One region of the Pseudomonas sp. TE24901 genome, then DNA from elsewhere that is predicted to be linked to it. Evidence: predicted binding sites of a transcription regulator. Region 1 holds the regulator's gene; the other holds the start of a gene.
The links. Region 1 encodes FliA, which starts transcription of late flagellar genes. Its sites were predicted from a motif close to CTAAAGTTTNNNNNNNNNNNGCCGNTAA; they were not measured.
Positions count from the first base shown of each region.

Region 2: a site for FliA is predicted at 2,433-2,460, ahead of ACVWVP_RS15275 (flagellin N-terminal helical domain-containing protein). Genes of this name have one in related genera too.

Region 1 covers NZ_JBSSAF010000006.1:7,926-20,682, forward strand. The annotation lists gene flhA (flagellar biosynthesis protein FlhA) at 1-1,803, shown strand, start outside; gene flhF (flagellar biosynthesis protein FlhF) at 1,816-3,132, shown strand; gene fleN (flagellar synthesis regulator FleN) at 3,239-4,072, shown strand; gene fliA (RNA polymerase sigma factor FliA) at 4,069-4,809, shown strand; gene ACVWVP_RS13170 (chemotaxis response regulator CheY) at 4,977-5,351, shown strand; gene ACVWVP_RS13175 (protein phosphatase CheZ) at 5,370-6,158, shown strand; gene ACVWVP_RS13180 (chemotaxis protein CheA) at 6,170-8,374, shown strand; gene ACVWVP_RS13185 (protein-glutamate methylesterase/protein-glutamine glutaminase) at 8,423-9,553, shown strand; gene ACVWVP_RS13190 (flagellar motor protein) at 9,553-10,293, shown strand; gene motD (flagellar motor protein MotD) at 10,309-11,196, shown strand; gene ACVWVP_RS13200 (ParA family protein) at 11,248-12,036, shown strand; gene ACVWVP_RS13205 (CheW domain-containing protein) at 12,036-12,757, shown strand, end outside.
Region 2 covers NZ_JBSSAF010000007.1:13,952-19,739, reverse strand. The annotation lists gene ACVWVP_RS15285 (flagellar hook-associated protein 3) at 1-1,066, shown strand, start outside; gene ACVWVP_RS15280 (ketoacyl-ACP synthase III) at 1,344-2,273, shown strand; gene ACVWVP_RS15275 (flagellin N-terminal helical domain-containing protein) at 2,541-3,986, shown strand; gene ACVWVP_RS15270 (flagellar protein FlaG) at 4,062-4,421, shown strand; gene fliD (flagellar filament capping protein FliD) at 4,503-5,788, shown strand, end outside.

The sequences.
Region 1 (12,757 bases):
GTGATCCAGGCCTTTGGTGAGGTGGTGATCGGCGGCAACTACGTGGTCGGTATCGTGGTGTTCGCGATCCTCATGATCATCAACTTCGTGGTGGTCACCAAGGGCGCCGGGCGGATCTCCGAGGTGAGCGCGCGGTTTACCCTCGACGCCATGCCCGGCAAACAGATGGCCATCGACGCCGACCTCAACGCCGGCCTGATCGATCAGAACCAAGCCAAGGCCCGCCGCCTGGAAGTGGCCCAAGAGGCCGAGTTCTACGGTTCGATGGACGGTGCCAGCAAATTCGTACGCGGTGACGCCATTGCCGGCCTGTTGATTCTATTCATCAACCTGATCGGCGGTATGGCGGTCGGCATCTTCCAGCACGGCATGACCTTCGGCGATGCGGGCAAGGTGTACGCCTTGCTGACCATCGGTGACGGTTTAGTGGCGCAATTGCCATCACTGTTGTTATCCACAGCAGCGGCGATCATGGTGACCCGTGCTTCGGGCTCCGAAGACATGGGCAAGCAGATCAGCCGCCAGATGTTCGCCTCCCCCAAGGCGTTGGCCGTGGCGGCCGGCATCATGGCGATCATGGGCATCGTGCCGGGCATGCCCCACGTGTCGTTTCTCAGCATGGCGGCCATGGCCGCTGGTGGTGCTTACCTGTTCTGGCGCAAGCAAAACCAGGTCAAGGTGCTGGCCCAGCAGGAAATCGCCCGTCAGCAGGATTTGCTGCCTTCCCCGGCCCGCGCCCAGGAAACCAAGGAGTTGGGCTGGGATGACGTGACCCCGATCGACATGATCGGCCTGGAAGTGGGCTACCGCCTGATTCCGCTGGTGGACCGCAACCAGGGCGGCCAACTGCTCGCGCGGATCAAGGGCGTGCGCAAGAAGCTGTCGCAGGACCTGGGCTTTTTGATGCCCACCGTGCACATCCGCGACAACCTCGACCTGGCCCCGAGCGCCTACCGCTTGACCCTGATGGGGGTGATCCTCGCCGAAGCGGAGATCTACCCGGACCGCGAGTTGGCGATCAACCCCGGCCAAGTGTTCGGTTCGCTCAACGGCATCACCGCCAAAGATCCGGCTTTTGGCCTTGACGCGGTGTGGATCGAAGTCAGCCAGCGCAGCCAGGCCCAGTCTCTTGGTTATACCGTGGTAGACGCCAGCACGGTGGTCGCGACCCACCTCAACCAGATCCTCTACAAGCACTCCCACGAACTGATCGGCCACGAAGAAGTCCAGCAATTGATGGGGTTGCTGGGCAAAGCCTCGCCAAAACTCGCCGAAGAGCTGGTGCCGGGTGTGCTGTCGCTGTCGCAATTGCTCAAGGTGCTGCAGGCGCTGCTGGCCGAACAGGTGCCGGTGCGCGATATCCGCAGCATTGCCGAGGCCATCGCCAACAATGCCGCCAAGAGTCAAGATACTGCCGCCCTGGTGGCCGCAGTGCGCGTCGGATTGTCGCGTGCAATCGTGCAAAGCATTGTAGGGATTGACTCCGAGCTGCCTGTGATCACCTTGGAACCAAGGTTGGAACAAATATTGCTCAATAGTATTCAGAAGGCAGGACAAGGCCAGGAAGAGGGCGTTCTGCTGGAGCCAAGCATGGCTGAGAAGCTGCAGCGTTCGTTGATCGAAGCCGCGCAGCGCCAGGAAATGGCAGGCCAGCCGATCATTCTGCTGGTGGCCGGCCCCGTCCGCGCGATGTTGTCGCGATTTGGGCGCCTGGCAGTACCGAATTTGCACGTTTTGGCTTATCAGGAAATTCCTGACAACAAGCAAGTGACTATCGTCGCGACAGTAGGGCCCAACGGCTGAGGGTAGTGGGTTATGCAAGTGAAGCGTTTTTTCGCCGCCGATATGCGTCAGGCCATGAAACTGGTTCGTGATGAGCTGGGCGCCGACGCCGCGATTATCGGAAACCGCCGCATCGCCGGTGGTGTCGAGCTGACGGCTGCCCTGGATTACACCCCCCAGGCGCTGGCGCCGCGCGTGCCGAACATGGAACTCGAAGACGAGTTGCGCAAGACCGCCTCGCGCATTGTCTCGGCCCAGGCCGAACTGAGCATGCGTGGCGACAGCGATGCCACCACCAATCGCCAGCTATTCGCCGGCCTGCCGCTGACCGCTGCCGAGCCGCTGGTCGAGCCGACCTTCAAAGAGCCACCACGTCCTGCCGCGCCAGCCCCGGCGCCGGCAGTCGACCCGCGTGTGTTTGACTCGATGCGTTTTGAACTCAATGGCCTGCGTGAGCTGCTGGAAGTCCAGCTGGGCTCCCTGGCCTGGACCCAGTTGCAAGGCAGCAAGCCGCAACAGGCCAACCTGTGGCGCCGCCTGCAACGTATCGGCTTGTCCGGCCCGTTGTCCCGCGACCTGCTGGCCCTGACCGCCGAAGTCGAAGAACCTCGCCAGGCCTGGCGCATGTTGCTGGCCCACCTGGCGCGCATGATCGTCACCCCGGAAATCGAGCCCCTGGAAGAGGGCGGTGTGATCGCCATGGTCGGCCCTGCCGGCATGGGCAAGACCACCACCCTGGCCAAACTGGCCGCGCGTTACGTGCTCAAGTACGGCGCGCAGAACATCGCGCTGGTGAGCATGGACAGCTACCGTATTGGTGCCCAGGAGCAGCTCAAGACCCTGGGGCGTATTCTCAATGTGTCGGTGACCCACGTCGACCCGGGCCAGTCCCTGGCCAACGCCCTCGACCCACTGCTGCGCAAGCGCGTGGTATTGATCGATACCGCTGGCCTGCAAGCCAGCGACCCGGCGTTGCGCATGCAGCTGGAAAGCCTGGCCGGGCGTGGCATCAAGTCGAAGAATTACCTGGTGCTTGCAACCACTAGCCAGAAACAGGTTCTTACCGCTGCGTATCATAGCTACAAGCGCTGCGGCCTGGCCGGTTGCATCCTGACTAAACTCGATGAAACGGCGAGTCTGGGCGAGGTGTTGAGCCTGGCCATCAGCCACGAATTGCCGGTTGCCTACCTGACCGACGGGCCGCGGATCCCGGATGATCTGCATCTGCCGCGCCGTCATCAGCTGGTCAGCCGTGCAGTCAGCGTGCAAATGCAAGAAGAGCCTAGCGAGGAAGCGATGGCCGATATGTTCGCTGACCTTTACCACAACCCGGCAAAACGGGTCGGTTGAGGGCAGCATGAACACCGTGAAATGTATCTACATCGATGGTCTGCAAGCGATTCACGCGGCCAAGCCATGTAGCCTGCGTCTAAGCAAGACAAGGTAAAGAAATAAAATGGGCAGCATGCATCCCGTACAGGTGATCGCGGTGACCGGCGGCAAAGGTGGCGTCGGGAAAACTAACGTGTCAGTGAATTTGTCCCTGGCCCTGGCAGAGCTTGGCCGTCGCGTCATGCTGCTGGATGCTGACCTGGGGTTGGCGAACGTCGACGTTCTGCTGGGGCTGACACCCAAACACACCCTCGCCGATGTGATCGAAGGCCGTTGTGAGCTGCGCGATGTGCTGCTCCAGGGCCCCGGTGGCATTCGGATCGTGCCGGCCGCCTCGGGCACCCAGAGCATGGTGCACCTGAGCCCGGCGCAGCATGCCGGCCTGATCCAGGCCTTCAGCGATATCGGCGACAACCTCGACGTGCTGGTGATCGACACCGCCGCCGGGATCGGCGAGTCCGTGGTCAGCTTCGTGCGCGCAGCGCAAGAAGTGCTGCTGGTGGTCTGCGACGAACCCACCTCGATCACCGACGCCTACGCCCTGATCAAACTGCTTAACCGTGACTACGGCATGAACCGCTTCCGCGTGCTGGCCAACATGGCCCAAAGCCCGCAGGAAGGGCGAAACCTGTTCGCCAAGTTGACCAAGGTCACGGATCGCTTCCTCGATGTCGCCTTACAATACGTCGGCGCAGTTCCTTATGACGAGTGTGTGCGCAAGGCCGTGCAAAAGCAGCGTGCGGTCTATGAAGCGTTCCCTCGTTCGAAGTGCGCACTGGCGTTCAAGGCCATTGCCCAGAAGGTCGATACCTGGCCGTTGCCCGCCAACCCACGGGGGCATCTGGAGTTTTTCGTCGAGCGATTGGTGCATCAGACGAGCGCAGGACCCGTGCTATGACAGCGACTGGCTACAACGCGTACAAGAAGTCTGCCCGTGACAGCCAGGGCGAGTTGATCGAGCGCTACGCGCCGTTGGTCAAGCGTATCGCCTATCACCTGCTGGCACGCCTGCCGGCCAGCGTCCAGGTCGAAGACCTGATCCAGGCCGGCATGATCGGCCTGCTCGAAGTGTCGACCAAATACGACGCGAGCAAGGGTGCAAGTTTCGAGACGTATGCGGGTATCCGTATTCGTGGCGCAATGCTCGATGAAGTGCGCAAAGGCGATTGGGCACCGCGTTCGGTGCACCGCAATACGCGCATGGTCAGTGATGCAATTCGCGCAATTGAAGCAAAAACCGGTCGTGACGCTAAAGATCATGAAGTTGCGGCCGAACTCCAATTGAGTCTCGATGATTACTACGGGATTTTGAACGATACCTTGGGCAGCCGCCTGTTCAGTTTCGACGACCTGTTGCAGGACGGCGAACACGAAGGGCTGCACGAGGACGGCGCGAGTGCACATCTGGAGCCGTCGCGTGACCTGGAAGATGAACGCTTCCAGGGTGCGTTGGCGGACGCGATCGCCAATTTGCCGGAGCGTGAGCGACTGGTGTTGGCGCTGTACTACGACGAAGAGCTGAACCTCAAGGAAATCGGTGAGGTCCTGGGGGTCAGCGAATCGCGTGTCAGCCAGCTGCACAGCCAGTGCGCAGCCCGCTTGCGGGGGCGGTTGGGAGAGTGGCGCGCGCGCTGACAGGCAGTGTGGGGACACTGCAGACGCTACCGTGAAAGCCATCGCTTTCGCGGGTTCGTACCGTGGTGCCCTGGGCAGTCCTTTTTGTGTAACGCCTGTTGATTGAAATGGCGCGTCCAGGTGCTGGGCGCGTTTAAGACTGCTTGGAGGTCGAATTGGACAAGAACATGAAAATCCTCATCGTTGATGACTTCTCAACGATGCGGCGGATCATAAAAAACCTGTTGCGTGACCTTGGGTTCACAAACACGGTCGAGGCGGATGACGGCATTACAGCGATTCCGATCCTCAACAGCGGGAGCATCGACTTTCTGGTAACCGACTGGAACATGCCGGGCATGACCGGTATCGATTTGCTGCGCCACGTGCGTGCTGATGAAAAACTGCGCAGCCTGCCTGTGCTGATGGTGACCGCCGAAGCCAAGCGTGAGCAGATCATCGAAGCCGCCCAAGCCGGGGTAAACGGTTACGTGGTCAAGCCATTCACTGCGCTGGCCTTGAAAGAGAAGATCGAGAAAATCTTCGAACGCATCGGTCATTGATGCTGCCACGGGGGAGCTATGGAGCATAAAGAAACGTCACAGGGAGACTTCGAGTCGACCCTGAAAAAGCATGCTCACCAGTTGGTCGACAGCCTTGAAAAAGGCCAGTTCGGCGACGCGGTGCAGTTAATCCATGAGCTCAACCAGACCCGTGACCGCGGCCTGTACCAGGAAGTGGGCAAGCTCACGCGCGAGCTGCACAGTGCGATCGTCAATTTCCAGATTGACCCGCACATGCCCCAGGCCGAAGAGATTTCGCAAATCACCGATGCCACCGAACGCCTGTCCTACGTGGTCAGGCTGACCGAGGCGGCGGCCAACCGCACCATGGACCTGGTGGAGAACGCCACGCCCCTGGTCAATGGCATGGCCAATGAAGCCCAGGCCCTCAGCGTTGACTGGGGCCGCTTCATGCGTCGGGAAGTGGGCGCGGAAGAGTTTCGTGAATTGGCGCGTCGGGTCGACGGCTTTCTGTCGCGCAGCGAGCAGGAAAACCGCACGGTTTCCAGCAACCTCAACGACATTCTGCTGGCCCAGGATTACCAGGACCTCACCGGCCAGGTGATCAAGCGTGTGACCCAATTGGTCACCGAAGTGGAAAGCAACTTGCTCAAATTGGTGCTTATGGCAGGCCAGGTTGACCGCTTTGCCGGTATCGAACATGACCGCGCAGCGATCCTCTCGGAAAAAGATCCACAAAAACATCTCGCCAAGGGTGAAGGTCCGCAGATTCATGCCGATAAACGTGAAGACGTTGTATCGGGTCAAGATGATGTTGATGACCTGTTATCCAGTTTAGGCTTCTAAGGAGCACCCACATGAGCTTCGGCGCCGATGAAGAAATCCTTCAGGATTTCCTTGTAGAGGCCGGCGAAATTTTAGAGCAGTTGTCCGAGCAACTGGTCGAGCTGGAAAGCCGACCGGATGATGCGAACCTGCTCAATGCAATTTTTCGCGGTTTTCACACTGTAAAAGGGGGCGCCGGCTTCCTCCAGCTCCATGAGCTGGTGGAGTGCTGCCACATCGCCGAGAACGTGTTCGACATCCTGCGCAAGGGTGAGCGTCACGTTGACTCGGAATTGATGGACGTGATTCTCGAAGCACTGGATGCGGTCAACGGCATGTTCAGCGAAGTGCGCGACCGTGCACCGATCACTGCCGCCACCCCGGAACTGCTGGCCGCCCTGGCGCGCCTGGCAGAGCCTGCCGACACCTCGGCCGCACCCGTTGCGGCTGCGGCGCCCGAGCCTGTGGTGGAAGCCGAGCCGGATGTGACGGACAGCGAGTTCGAACAACTGCTCAACTCCCTCAGTGCCGTCAAGGCCGAGGCTGAGGCCCCGGCTGCTCCGGCGGCTGAAGTCGCGGCACCGACCAGCGAAGACATCACCGACGCCGAGTTCGAGTCACTGCTCGACCAGTTGCACGGCAAAGGCCAGTTCGCCGCCGACGCCGTGGCGCCTGCCGCCGCGCCTGAAGCGCCGGCTGCGTCAGCCAACACCGACATTACCGACGACGAATTCGAAGCGTTGCTCGACCAACTGCACGGCAAGGGCACCTTTGTGGCCGACGCCTTGCCGGAAGTCGCCGCAACCGCCGCCGCGCCGGCCGCCAGTGCCGCGCCGGCCGACGACGGGCTGATTTCCGATCACGAATTCGAATCCCTGCTCGACGAGTTGCACGGCAAAGGCAAGTTCTCCGAAGTGGCCCCGGCCGCTGCGGTGGCGACGGCCGCACCGGTGGCCGCCAAAGCCGCCGCGCCCGCCGCCAAGCCAGCCCCGGCCCCTGCAGCCGCTGCTGCACCAGCGCCTGCACGGGCGGCCGCCGCGCCGGTGGCCGACAAGCCTGTCAGTGAAGCCGAAACCACCGTGCGGGTTGATACCGCGCGCCTGGACGACATCATGAACATGGTCGGCGAACTGGTGCTGGTGCGTAACCGCCTGGTGCGCCTGGGCCTGAGCAGTGGCGATGAAGCCATGCAAAAGGCCGTGTCGAACCTTGATGTGGTCACCGCCGACCTGCAGACCGCCGTGATGAAGACGCGCATGCAGCCGATCAAGAAAGTCTTCGGCCGCTTCCCGCGTCTGGTTCGCGACCTGGCGCGCCAGCTCAAGAAAGAAATCAACCTGGAACTGGTGGGTGAAGAAACCGACCTCGACAAAAACCTGGTCGAGGCCCTGGCCGACCCGCTGGTCCACTTGGTGCGCAACGCTGTCGACCATGGCGTGGAAACCCCGGAAGAGCGCGAAGCCGCAGGCAAGTCGCGCAACGGCAAGGTGGTCCTGGCCGCCGAGCAGGAAGGCGACCACATCCTGCTATCGATTACCGACGACGGCAAGGGCATGGACCCGACCATTTTGCGCAATATCGCGGTCAAGCGTGGCGTGATGGACAAGGACGCCGCCGACCGCCTGACCGACACCGAGTGCTACAACCTGATCTTCGCCCCGGGCTTCTCGACCAAGACCGAGATCTCCGACGTGTCCGGCCGTGGCGTGGGCATGGACGTGGTGAAGACTAAGATCAGCCAGCTCAATGGCTCGATCAACATTTACTCGACCAAGGGCCAGGGCTCGAAGATCGTGATCAAGGTGCCGTTGACCTTGGCGATCATGCCGACCCTGATGGTGATGCTGGGCAACCAGGCGTTCGCCTTCCCGCTGGTCAACGTCAACGAGATCTTCCACCTCGACCTGTCGCGCACCAACGTGGTGGACGGCCAGGAAGTGGTAATCGTGCGCGACAAGGCGTTGCCACTGTTCTACCTCAAGCGCTGGCTGGTGGCATCGGCCAAGCATGAAGAGCAGCGCGAAGGCCATGTGGTGATTCTCTCCGTGGGCACCCAGCGTATCGGCTTTGTGGTCGATCAACTGGTGGGCCAGGAAGAAGTGGTCATCAAGCCTTTGGGCAAAATGCTGCAGGGAACCCCGGGCATGTCGGGTGCGACCATCACCGGTGACGGCCGGATCGCGCTGATTCTCGATGTTCCGAGCATGCTCAAGCGTTACGCCGCTCGGCGTATTTGATTCTGGTGGGGCAGGGCGGTATTGCCCGCCCCGCCTAACGGAGTGTTTATGGCAGTCAAGGTCCTGGTGGTGGACGATTCGGGTTTCTTCCGCCGCCGCGTCTCGGAAATTCTTTCCGCCGATCCAACGATCCAGGTGGTCGGCACGGCCACCAACGGCAAAGAGGCGATTGATCAAGCCATTGCGTTGAAGCCGGACGTGATCACCATGGACTACGAGATGCCGATGATGGATGGCATCACCGCAGTCCGGCACATCATGCAACGCTGCCCGACCCCGGTGTTGATGTTCTCCTCGCTGACCCACGAAGGCGCCCGGGTCACCCTGGATGCGCTGGACGCCGGCGCGGTGGACTTCCTGCCGAAGAACTTCGAAGACATCTCGCGCAACCCCGAGAAGGTCAAGCAGATGCTGTGCGAGAAGGTGCACAGCATTTCCCGCAGTAACCGTCGCAGCCTGTTCAGCACCCCGGCGCCAACGCCGACACCGGCTCCCGCAGCGGCCCCGACCAGTTCGTTCGGGCGTCCTGCGCCGGCACCGGTCGCGCGCCCTGTGGCGCCTGCGCCGGTGCGGGCTGCTGCGCCGGCTGCCGCTCATTCGCCTGCGCCCAAGCGCAAAGCCTACAAACTGGTGGCCATCGGCACGTCCACGGGCGGCCCGGTTGCCCTGCAACGTGTGCTGACCCAACTGCCGGCCAACTTCCCGGCACCGATCGTGCTGGTGCAACACATGCCGGCTGCGTTCACCAAGGCCTTCGCCGAGCGCCTGGACAAGCTGTGCCGCATCAGCGTCAAGGAAGCCGAGGATGGCGACATCCTGCGTCCTGGCCTGGCGCTGCTGGCCCCGGGCGGCAAGCAGATGATGGTGGACGGCCGTGGCGCGATCAAAATCCTGCCGGGTGATGAGCGCCTCAACTACAAGCCGTGCGTGGATATCACCTTCGGTTCGGCAGCCAAGTCCTACGGCGACAAAGTTCTGGCGGTGGTGCTCACCGGCATGGGCGCCGACGGCCGCGAAGGCGCGCGCCTGCTCAAGCAGGGCGGCAGCGCCATCTGGGCCCAGGACGAAGCCAGCTGTGTGATCTATGGCATGCCCATGGCCATCGTCAAGGCTGACCTGGCCGATGCGGTCTACAGCCTGGACGACATCGGCAAGCATCTGGTGGAGGCCTGCCTCTGATGGATGTCTTGAGCCTGATCGGCATCATCATGGCGTTCGTCGCGATCATCGGCGGCAACTACCTCGAAGGCGGCCACCTCGGCGCCTTGGCCAACGGCCCGGCCGCGCTGATCGTGATCGGCGGCACCGTGGGCGCGGCACTGTTGCAATCGCCGCTGAGCTCGTTCAAGCGCGCCATGCAGATCCTGGTGTGGATCATCTTCCCACCCCGCGTTGACCTGCCAGGCGGCATCGACCGCGTGGTCAACTGGAGCCTCACCGCGCGCAAGGAAGGCCTGCTGGGCCTCGAAGGCGTGGCCGATGCGGAGCCCGACAGCTACGCGCGCAAAGGCCTGCAGTTGCTGGTGGACGGCGCCGAACCGGAAGCGATCCGCAGCATCCTGGAAGTGGATTTCTACACCCAGGAAAGCCGCGACATCAACGCCGCCAAAGTCTTTGAAAGCATGGGCGGCTATGCGCCGACCATCGGCATCATCGGTGCGGTGATGGGCCTGATCCACGTGATGGGCAACCTGGCCGACCCTTCGCAGCTGGGCAGTGGCATTGCCGTGGCGTTTGTCGCCACCATCTACGGTGTGGCCAGTGCCAACCTGGTGTTGTTGCCGGTGGCGAGCAAGCTCAAGTCGATTGCCATGCGCCAGTCGCGTTATCGCGAGATGTTGCTCGAAGGTATTTTGTCGATTGCCGAAGGTGAGAACCCGCGCTCCATCGAATTGAAGCTCCAGGGCTTCATGGATTGATGGGGGGTATCGACTATGAGCCGTCGCCGTCGCGAACCTGAAGAACACGTCAACCACGAGCGGTGGCTGGTGTCCTATGCGGACTTCATCACCTTGCTGTTCGCGTTTTTCGTGGTGATGTATTCCATTTCGTCGATTAACGAAGGCAAGTACAAAGTCATTTCCCAGGCGCTGATCGGCGTGTTCAACGATGCCGACCGCGCCCTCAAGCCGATACCCATTGGTGAAGAACGGCCCAAGACTGTGACCCCGGCCAAGCCGCTGGTCAACGACAGCGATGAAACCGCAGCCGGTGTAGGCGGCACCAGCGACCCGCTGAAAAGCATCGCCGATGACATCAGCGCCGCCTTTGGCGACCTGATCAGCTCCAACCAGATGACCGTGCGCGGCAATGAGTTGTGGGTGGAGATCGAACTCAATTCCAGCCTGTTGTTCGCCAGTGCCGACGCGATGCCCAGCGACCAGGCGTTCACCATCATCGACAAGGTGGCGGCGATCCTCAAGCCGTTCGAAAACCCGATCCACGTGGAAGGCTTTACCGACAATTTCCCCATCAGCACCGCGCAGTACCCGACCAACTGGGAGCTGTCTTCGGCGCGTGCGGCAAGCATCGTGCGCATGCTCGCGATGCAGGGCGTGAACCCGGGGCGCCTGGCGTCGGTGGGCTATGGTGAGTTCCAGCCGGTGGCCAATAACGCCACGGCCGAGGGCCGTGCGAAGAACCGTCGCGTGGTGCTGGTGGTGTCGCGCAACCTGGATGTGCGCCGCAGTCTGACGGGCACGGGAACGGCAAATGCGACACCGGATGCGGCGTTGAAGCGGGCTGGCACACAAACTGCACCGGCCCCTGCAAAGCCGCCGGTTCGTTCGGGCAACGTCAATTCTCCGTCACCGGCTCAATAACCCTATGCAATGTCTCGGTCGCGCCTGTGCCCACCGGGAGGAACCAACCGAATGAGAGTCTGGGCAGTTGCCAATCAAAAAGGTGGGGTCGGCAAGACCACCACCTCCATCGCCTTAGCCGGCTTGCTGGCCGAGGCGGGCAAGCGTGTGGTTGTGGTCGACCTGGACCCCCACGGCTCCATGACCAGCTATTTCGGCTACGACCCGGATGCGCTGGAACACAGCAACTACGACCTGTTCCTGCACAAGGGCAGCGTACCGGCCGACTTGCCGGGGCAACTGCTGCTGCCCACCAGCAATGAAAGCATTTCCCTGCTGCCGTCCAGCACCGCCCTGGCCACCCTTGAGCGCCAGTCGCCGGGGCAGAGCGGCCTGGGCCTGGTGATCGCCAAGACCCTGGCGCAATTGTGGCAGGACTTCGACTACGCAATCATCGACAGCCCGCCGTTGCTGGGCGTGTTGATGGTCAACGCCTTGGCAGCCAGCCAGCAGTTGGTGATCCCGGTGCAGACCGAGCACCTGGCCGTCAAAGGCCTGGAACGCATGGTCAGCACCCTGGCGATGATCAACCGCTCGCGCAAGCAGGCGCTGCCGTTCAGCATCGTGCCGACCTTGTTCGACCGCCGCACCCAGGCGTCCCTCGGTACGCTGCGCGTGTTGCGCGATGCCTACCCGGACACCATCTGGAACGGCTACATCCCGGTGGACACGCGCCTGCGTGACGCCAGCCGCGCAGGCCTCGCGCCGTCGCAGTTCGACCCGAAAAGCCGTGGCGTGCTGGCCTACCGGGCGTTGCTCAAGCACCTGCTGTCCCAGCAGCTTGTGGCGCAGGTGGCGTGATGAACCGTCCCGTCGAACTCAAGACCCGGCCGCAACTGGCGCTGGAATCCTACCTGGATGCCTTGCTGCAGGATGCGACCGCGGAAGAACTGCCCGAACCGATCCTGGTGCTGGAGCCGGCCGTCGAACCAGACAGCACGTTGGATGAATTCCAGCTGGCCGTGTTGGAAGAACAAGCGCGTGACGCCCAGGTGGTTGTCGCCCCGGTCGTGGTGCCGATCGTCCCCGTGGTGGTGGCGCCGGTAGCGCCCGTGGTCGAGGTGCACCTGCCACCGAGCATCACGCCGCCACCGGTGACGGGCGACGACCGACCGTCCTGGGCGGCCGAGCCGTTCGAGTGCCTGCTGTTCGATGTCGCTGGTCTGACCCTGGCCGTGCCGCTGGTGTGCCTGGGTTCGATCTATTCGCTGGAAGGCCAGGAACTGACACCGCTGTTCGGGCAACCGGAGTGGTTCCTCGGCATCCTGCCGAGCCAGGCGGGCAACTTGAAAGTCCTCGATACCGCGCGTTGGGTCATGCCCGACCGCTACCGCGATGACTTCCGCCAGGGCTTGCAGTACGTGATCTCGGTGCAGGGCTACGAGTGGGGGCTGGCGGTGCATCAAGTCAGCCGCTCGTTGCGCCTGGACCCGAACGAAATCAAATGGCGCAGCCACCGGGGCCAACGGCCGTGGCTGGCGGGCACCGTGATCGAACACATGTGCGCGTTGCTTGACGTCGC
Region 2 (5,788 bases), on a different contig from region 1:
CACCGCAGGCGACACCGGCAAGACGTTGCTGGAGAGTTCTACCAACGCCGGTCGCACCCAGGCGACGGTGATTCCGCCCACGGTCAATGACGGCAAGGTCTCGATCTCGGCGGGCCTGGTCACCTCCGGCACGGCCTACACCAAGAATTTTGCCGATGGCCAGCCTTACAAGCTGACCTTCGCCAGCAGCACCCAATACAGCGTCACCGACAAAGACGGCAACGACGTGACCTCCGAGATCACCGGCAACGGTACGTTCGATGCCACCAAAGAGGGCGCTTCCAGCGTCAACCTGCGTGGGGTCAAGTTCGATATCACCCTGAACCTGGGGTCGAATGTCTCGACGGGCGCGCCTTCCGATGCCTTGGTGGCGGGCAGGGAATTCACGCTGGAAAGCAAGCCGGACAGCTTCAGCGTCTCGCGCACGGCCAGCAATGCGTCGACGGCGCAGTTGACCGGTGGCAGCGTCACGGACCAGGCGGCGTACTCCAGCACCTTCCCGAACTCGGGCGCGGTCATCAAGTTCACCAGCGGCACCGATTACCAGGTGTTCGCCCAGCCCTACAGCGCCAACAGCAAAGCGATTGCCAGCGGCACCATCGCGGCGGGCGCGACGTCGATCACCACGGCCGGCGTCACCTTCGGCATCAGCGGCACGCCGGGGGCGGGCGACCAATTCTCGGTCAGCGCCACCAGCAACAAGAACATGAATGCCCTGGATACCCTGGGCAATTTGCGCAAAGCCCTGCTGACACCGGCCGATGGCGATCAGGTTGCCAAGAACAACCTCAAGGATGTGTTGAACACCTCCGTCGCCAACCTGGGTAACGCCACGGCGCAGATCGACCAGGTACGCGGCTCGATCGGGGCGCGGCAGAACGCCCTGGATGTCCAAAGCCAGGAGAACACCAGCCTGGGTCTGGCCAACACCTCCACCATGTCGTCACTGGCGAACGTGGACATGGGGCAGGCGGCTATCGACCTGACCTTGCAGCAAACCATGCTGCAAGCCTCGCAACTGGCCTTTGTGAAAATCTCCCAGCTGAGCCTGTTCAGCCGCATGTAAAGGGCGCAAAACCAAACGGCCCACCCTGGCGACAGGGTGGGCCGTTGTCGTTTCTGGCGCCAGGAATGTTGCAGGGTTTTGCATAAAGCGCACAAAATTGAGTGACCTGTGAGTCATAAAGCGCATCTTCACTGTATCGTGTGAAAAGGATAAGTCGTCACAGGGTCCTTGCGGGGCGGCTTTCAGCGAGATTTTTACGGGGTTATCCCCTTTATTGTCAGCATCCCCGGCGTAGCCCGAGGGGTGTTCTCCAGCTATTTAGTATTGGGAAGCCACAATGATTGGCATAAAAAGCATCGCCAGTTACGTGCCGGCAGACGGGGTCGACAACTACGCCCAGGGTGCCAAATTCGCCAAGGATGAAGAATTCATCATCGGCAAGATCGGTTCGGCGTTCCTGCCGCGCAAGGATGCTGCGCAGGAAACCTCCGATCTGTGCGTCGAGGCGGTCAACGCCTTGTTTGCCAACAACCCGGAGTTGAAGCGCGAGTCCATCGACGCCGTGATCGTCGTGACCCAGAACGGTGATGAAGAAGGCTTGCCGCATACCGCTGCCATCGTTCAGGACAAGCTGGGCCTGCCGACCCACGTGGCCGCGTTCGATATCTCCCTGGGCTGCTCCGGCTACGTCTACGGGATCTACGCGATGAAGGGCTTCATGGAAGCCACCGGCCTGAAAAACGGCCTGCTGATCACCGCAGACCCGTACTCCAAGATCGTCGATCCGGAAGACCGCAACACCACCATGCTCTTTGGCGATGCCGCCACCGCCACCTGGATGGGCGAAGACGCGCCGTGGTTGCTCGGCAAATCGAAGTTTGGCACCGACGGTTCCGGCGCGCCGCACTTGAAGGTCAGCGATGGTGTGTTTTTCATGAACGGCCGCCAGGTGTTCAACTTTGCCTTGCTCAAGGTGCCGGCACATTTGCACGAGCTGCTCAATGAGTCGGACCTCAAGGCTGATGAGATCGACGCGTTCTGCATCCACCAGGGCAGTGCGGCGATTGTCGACGCCGTGGCCCGACGTTTTGAAGAAGCGCCGGTGGAGAAGTTCATCAAGGACATGGTCGAGACCGGCAACACCGTGTCGTCGAGCATTCCACTGCTGCTGGAAAAGCACATGATGGACGCCGACTGGAAGCGCGTGGCAATCAGCGGATTTGGCGTGGGCCTGTCGTGGGGTTCGGCGATTCTCTATCGCCCGTGATGCCCAAAGCGTGCCGCATACAAAAACGCCCATGATTGAAAAATCATGGGCGTTTTTTATTTGGCGCCAGAAAACCCAGCAATTGCGGGGGTTTGGGCTATCGTAAATGCTTGAATTACAAGGGGTGGCACGGTGCTAGTAAAAATATTCAAAAAAGTCCTCAAGCAACGTGCATTCACGACGATAACTATTACGAAGGTTCTCTAGGCCACACCCGGCGGTTGCCAGGGCCGGAAGCCGCAGTACACCACCCACGAGGATTTCGTCATGGCATTAACAGTAAACACTAACCTTGCTTCGTTGACCGTTCAGAACAACCTGAACAAGGCCTCCGGCGCACTGCAAACTTCCATGCAGCGTCTGTCTTCCGGCCTGCGTATCAACAGCGCCAAAGACGATGCGGCCGGCCTGCAAATCTCCAACCGTCTGACCAGCCAGATCAACGGCCTGGGCGTTGCGATCAAAAACGCCAACGACGGTAGCTCGATTGCTCAGACCGCTGAAGGCGCCATGCAGCAGTCCACCAACATCCTGCAAAGCATGCGTACCCTGGCTCTGCAATCGGCCAACGGCTCGCCAAGCGCTGAAGACCGTAAGTCGAACCAAGCTCAATACGCAGCACTGACTGCTGAATTGACCCGTATCGCTACCACCACCACCTTCGGTGGCAAGAACCTGCTGGACGGTTCTTTCGGTACTACTTCCTTCCAGGTCGGCGCCAACGCCAACCAGACTATCGACATGAGCATCGGTAACGTTGCAGCCAACAACATTGGTTCGCAGCAACTGAAGAGCCAAGGCCTTACTCCAAGCGCAACGGGCGTTGCTGGCGGCGCGATCGCTGTTACCGGCGGTGGCCAATCGAAGAGCGTGACCATCGCTGCTGGCGCTTCGGCCAAGCAGATCGCTGCTCAGATGAACGGCGCTGTAGGCGGCCTGGCTGCTACTGCCAGCACCACTGCTCAGTTCACCGTTGACTCGGCTGCCATCGCTGCTGCAACCCCAGCAAGCGCCAACTTCACCCTGCAAGTCGGCAGCGGTACCGCAGTGCAGTTCACCGGCGTGACCAGCACTTCGGACCTGGCTGACCAGCTGAAGTCCAACGCTGCCAAACTGGGCATCAGCGTTAACTACGATTCGACCACTCAAGCGCTGTCGGTCAAGTCCGACACCGGTGAGAACCTGACCTTCAACGCTGGCGACGCCGGTGCTATCGCAGGCGTCAAGGTTGCTACTCTGGACGGTACTGGTACCGCGGGTACTGCTGTTGCTCTGGCTGCTACTGCCATCATCGCTACCGGTGCAGTTTCCCTGAACTCCTCCAGCAGCTACTCCCTGAGCGGCGCCGGTGTGACGGGCCTGTTCGCAGCAACTGGTACTGCTGCCAACTCCACCAAAACCACCGTTAACAACACCGACATCACCACTGCTGCCAACGCACAGAACTCGATCGACGTGATCACTCAAGCGATCTCCGACATCGACTCCCAGCGTGCTGGCCTGGGTGCTGTTCAAAACCGTTTCGACAACACCGTTGCCAACCTGCAGAGCATTGCAGACAACTCCAGCGCCGCTCGCGGTCAGATCCAGGACGTTGACTACGCTGCTGAAACTGCTCAGCTGACCAAGCAACAAACCCTGCAACAGGCTTCCACTGCGATCCTGTCCCAGGCCAACCAACTGCCGTCCGCTGTACTGAAGCTGCTTCAGTAATAGCCATCGGTAGATGAATGACGGAAGGGCGCGTTTACGTGCCCTTTTGTCTTTTGCGTGATGAGGAGATTGGACATGGACATGAGTGTGAAGTTGAACCTGTCTTATCCTGCAGTGGCGCCGCAGAGCGCACCTGCTCCCGTGAGCAATGACCCGCAGAAGGCCAAGGTCGATCCTGTGCCTGTGGCGGCTCAAACCCAGCAAGACTCGAAACCGTCCGACCTTGAACAGGCGGTCACGGATATTCGCAAATTCGTTCAGGCTGCCCAGCGCAACCTGGACTTTTCGATTGATGACTCCACCCATCAGGTGGTGGTCAAGGTGATTGCGACCGAAAGCGGCGAGGTGATCCGTCAGATCCCTTCGGAAACCGCCTTGAAACTCGCACAAAGCCTTCATGATGCCAGCAGCTTGTTATTTGACGCCAAAGTCTGAGCTGGCATGAATTTTGTTGCTGTAGCTGCTTTAGGCGTCGTTCGTCAATAAAGCGCCAGCCCCGGATCAGGAGAAAACATCATGGGTGACATATCCATCAGCGGCCCGGTAACGGGCATTGATACCCAGTCGATCGTGACCGCCTTGGTGAACGCTGAGCAGGCGCCGAAGCAATCGCAGATCAACAAGCAGACGCAGACGCAGACCGCCCAGCTATCCTCGATCGGAAAGATTCAAGCGGCACTCGATGCGTTCCGCGGCGCCATGGACAACATGGCCAAGGACGCCAGTATTGGCGGCCTGACGGCGACGACTTCGGATAACAACGTTTCCACGGTTACTCTGGGCGCCGGCGCTTCGGCCGGTAGCTACCTGTTGGTCGTGAATCAGTTGGCAACGGCCTCAAAGATCTCCACGCAGAATTATGCCGCTGGGGCCAAGAGTGTCGTCAACAGCGGTACTACCGCAACGACCCTGGAAATTTCCCAGTCGGGTAAAAGCTACGGGGTCAGTGTTGCGCCGGGTGCCACGCTGCAACAGGTGCGTGACTCGATCAACGCGCAGTACAGCAGCGCAGGCCTGAGTGCCAACATCCTGACTGACTCCAACGGTTCACGTCTGGTTGTGACGTCGACCAACACCGGTGCCGGTACAGACATTACCCTGGGCGGCAACAGCGGCCTTCAAGCCAATACCTCGGTCGTCGGCGGCCCGCCGGTCAATGCCAAGTACACCATTGACGGTGCGGCGCAGGAATCCAAGAGTAATACCCTGAGCGACGCGATCTCCGGCGTGAGTATCAAGCTGACGGCGTTGTCGCCGTTGCCGTCGGGCGTTAATGACCCAAGTGCTGCTCGTACGGCCTCAACCATCACCGTCACCCGCAGTAACGACACGCTCAAAAGCTCGGTAAAAGGTTTTGTCGACACCTATAACGCCTTGATGACGGCGATCGGGACCGAGACCAAAGTCACCACAAACGCGGACGGCAGCACGACGCCCTCTGCACTGACCGGCGACGCCACCATGCGCTCGTTGCAGCAGGCGCTGCGCAGTGAGCTGAACGCAATGGGTGGTTCGGGCACGTTGAAGTCCCTGGCTCAATTTGGTGTGAACACCGACTCGACCACCGGCAAGCTGAGCATCGACGACAAAATATTTGGTGCCGCCATTCTCACCAACCCCACCGACATCGGCGGGATCTTCAACGGTGACACGGGCCTGTTGGCGCGCATGAAGTCGGCGACCGACAGCTACGCGTTGAGCAACACCGGCGTGCTGGCTTCGCGCTCGACGACGCTGACCAACAACCTCAAGGATCTGCAAACCCAGCAGGACGACCTGACCGCGCGCATGGCTGCTCTGAA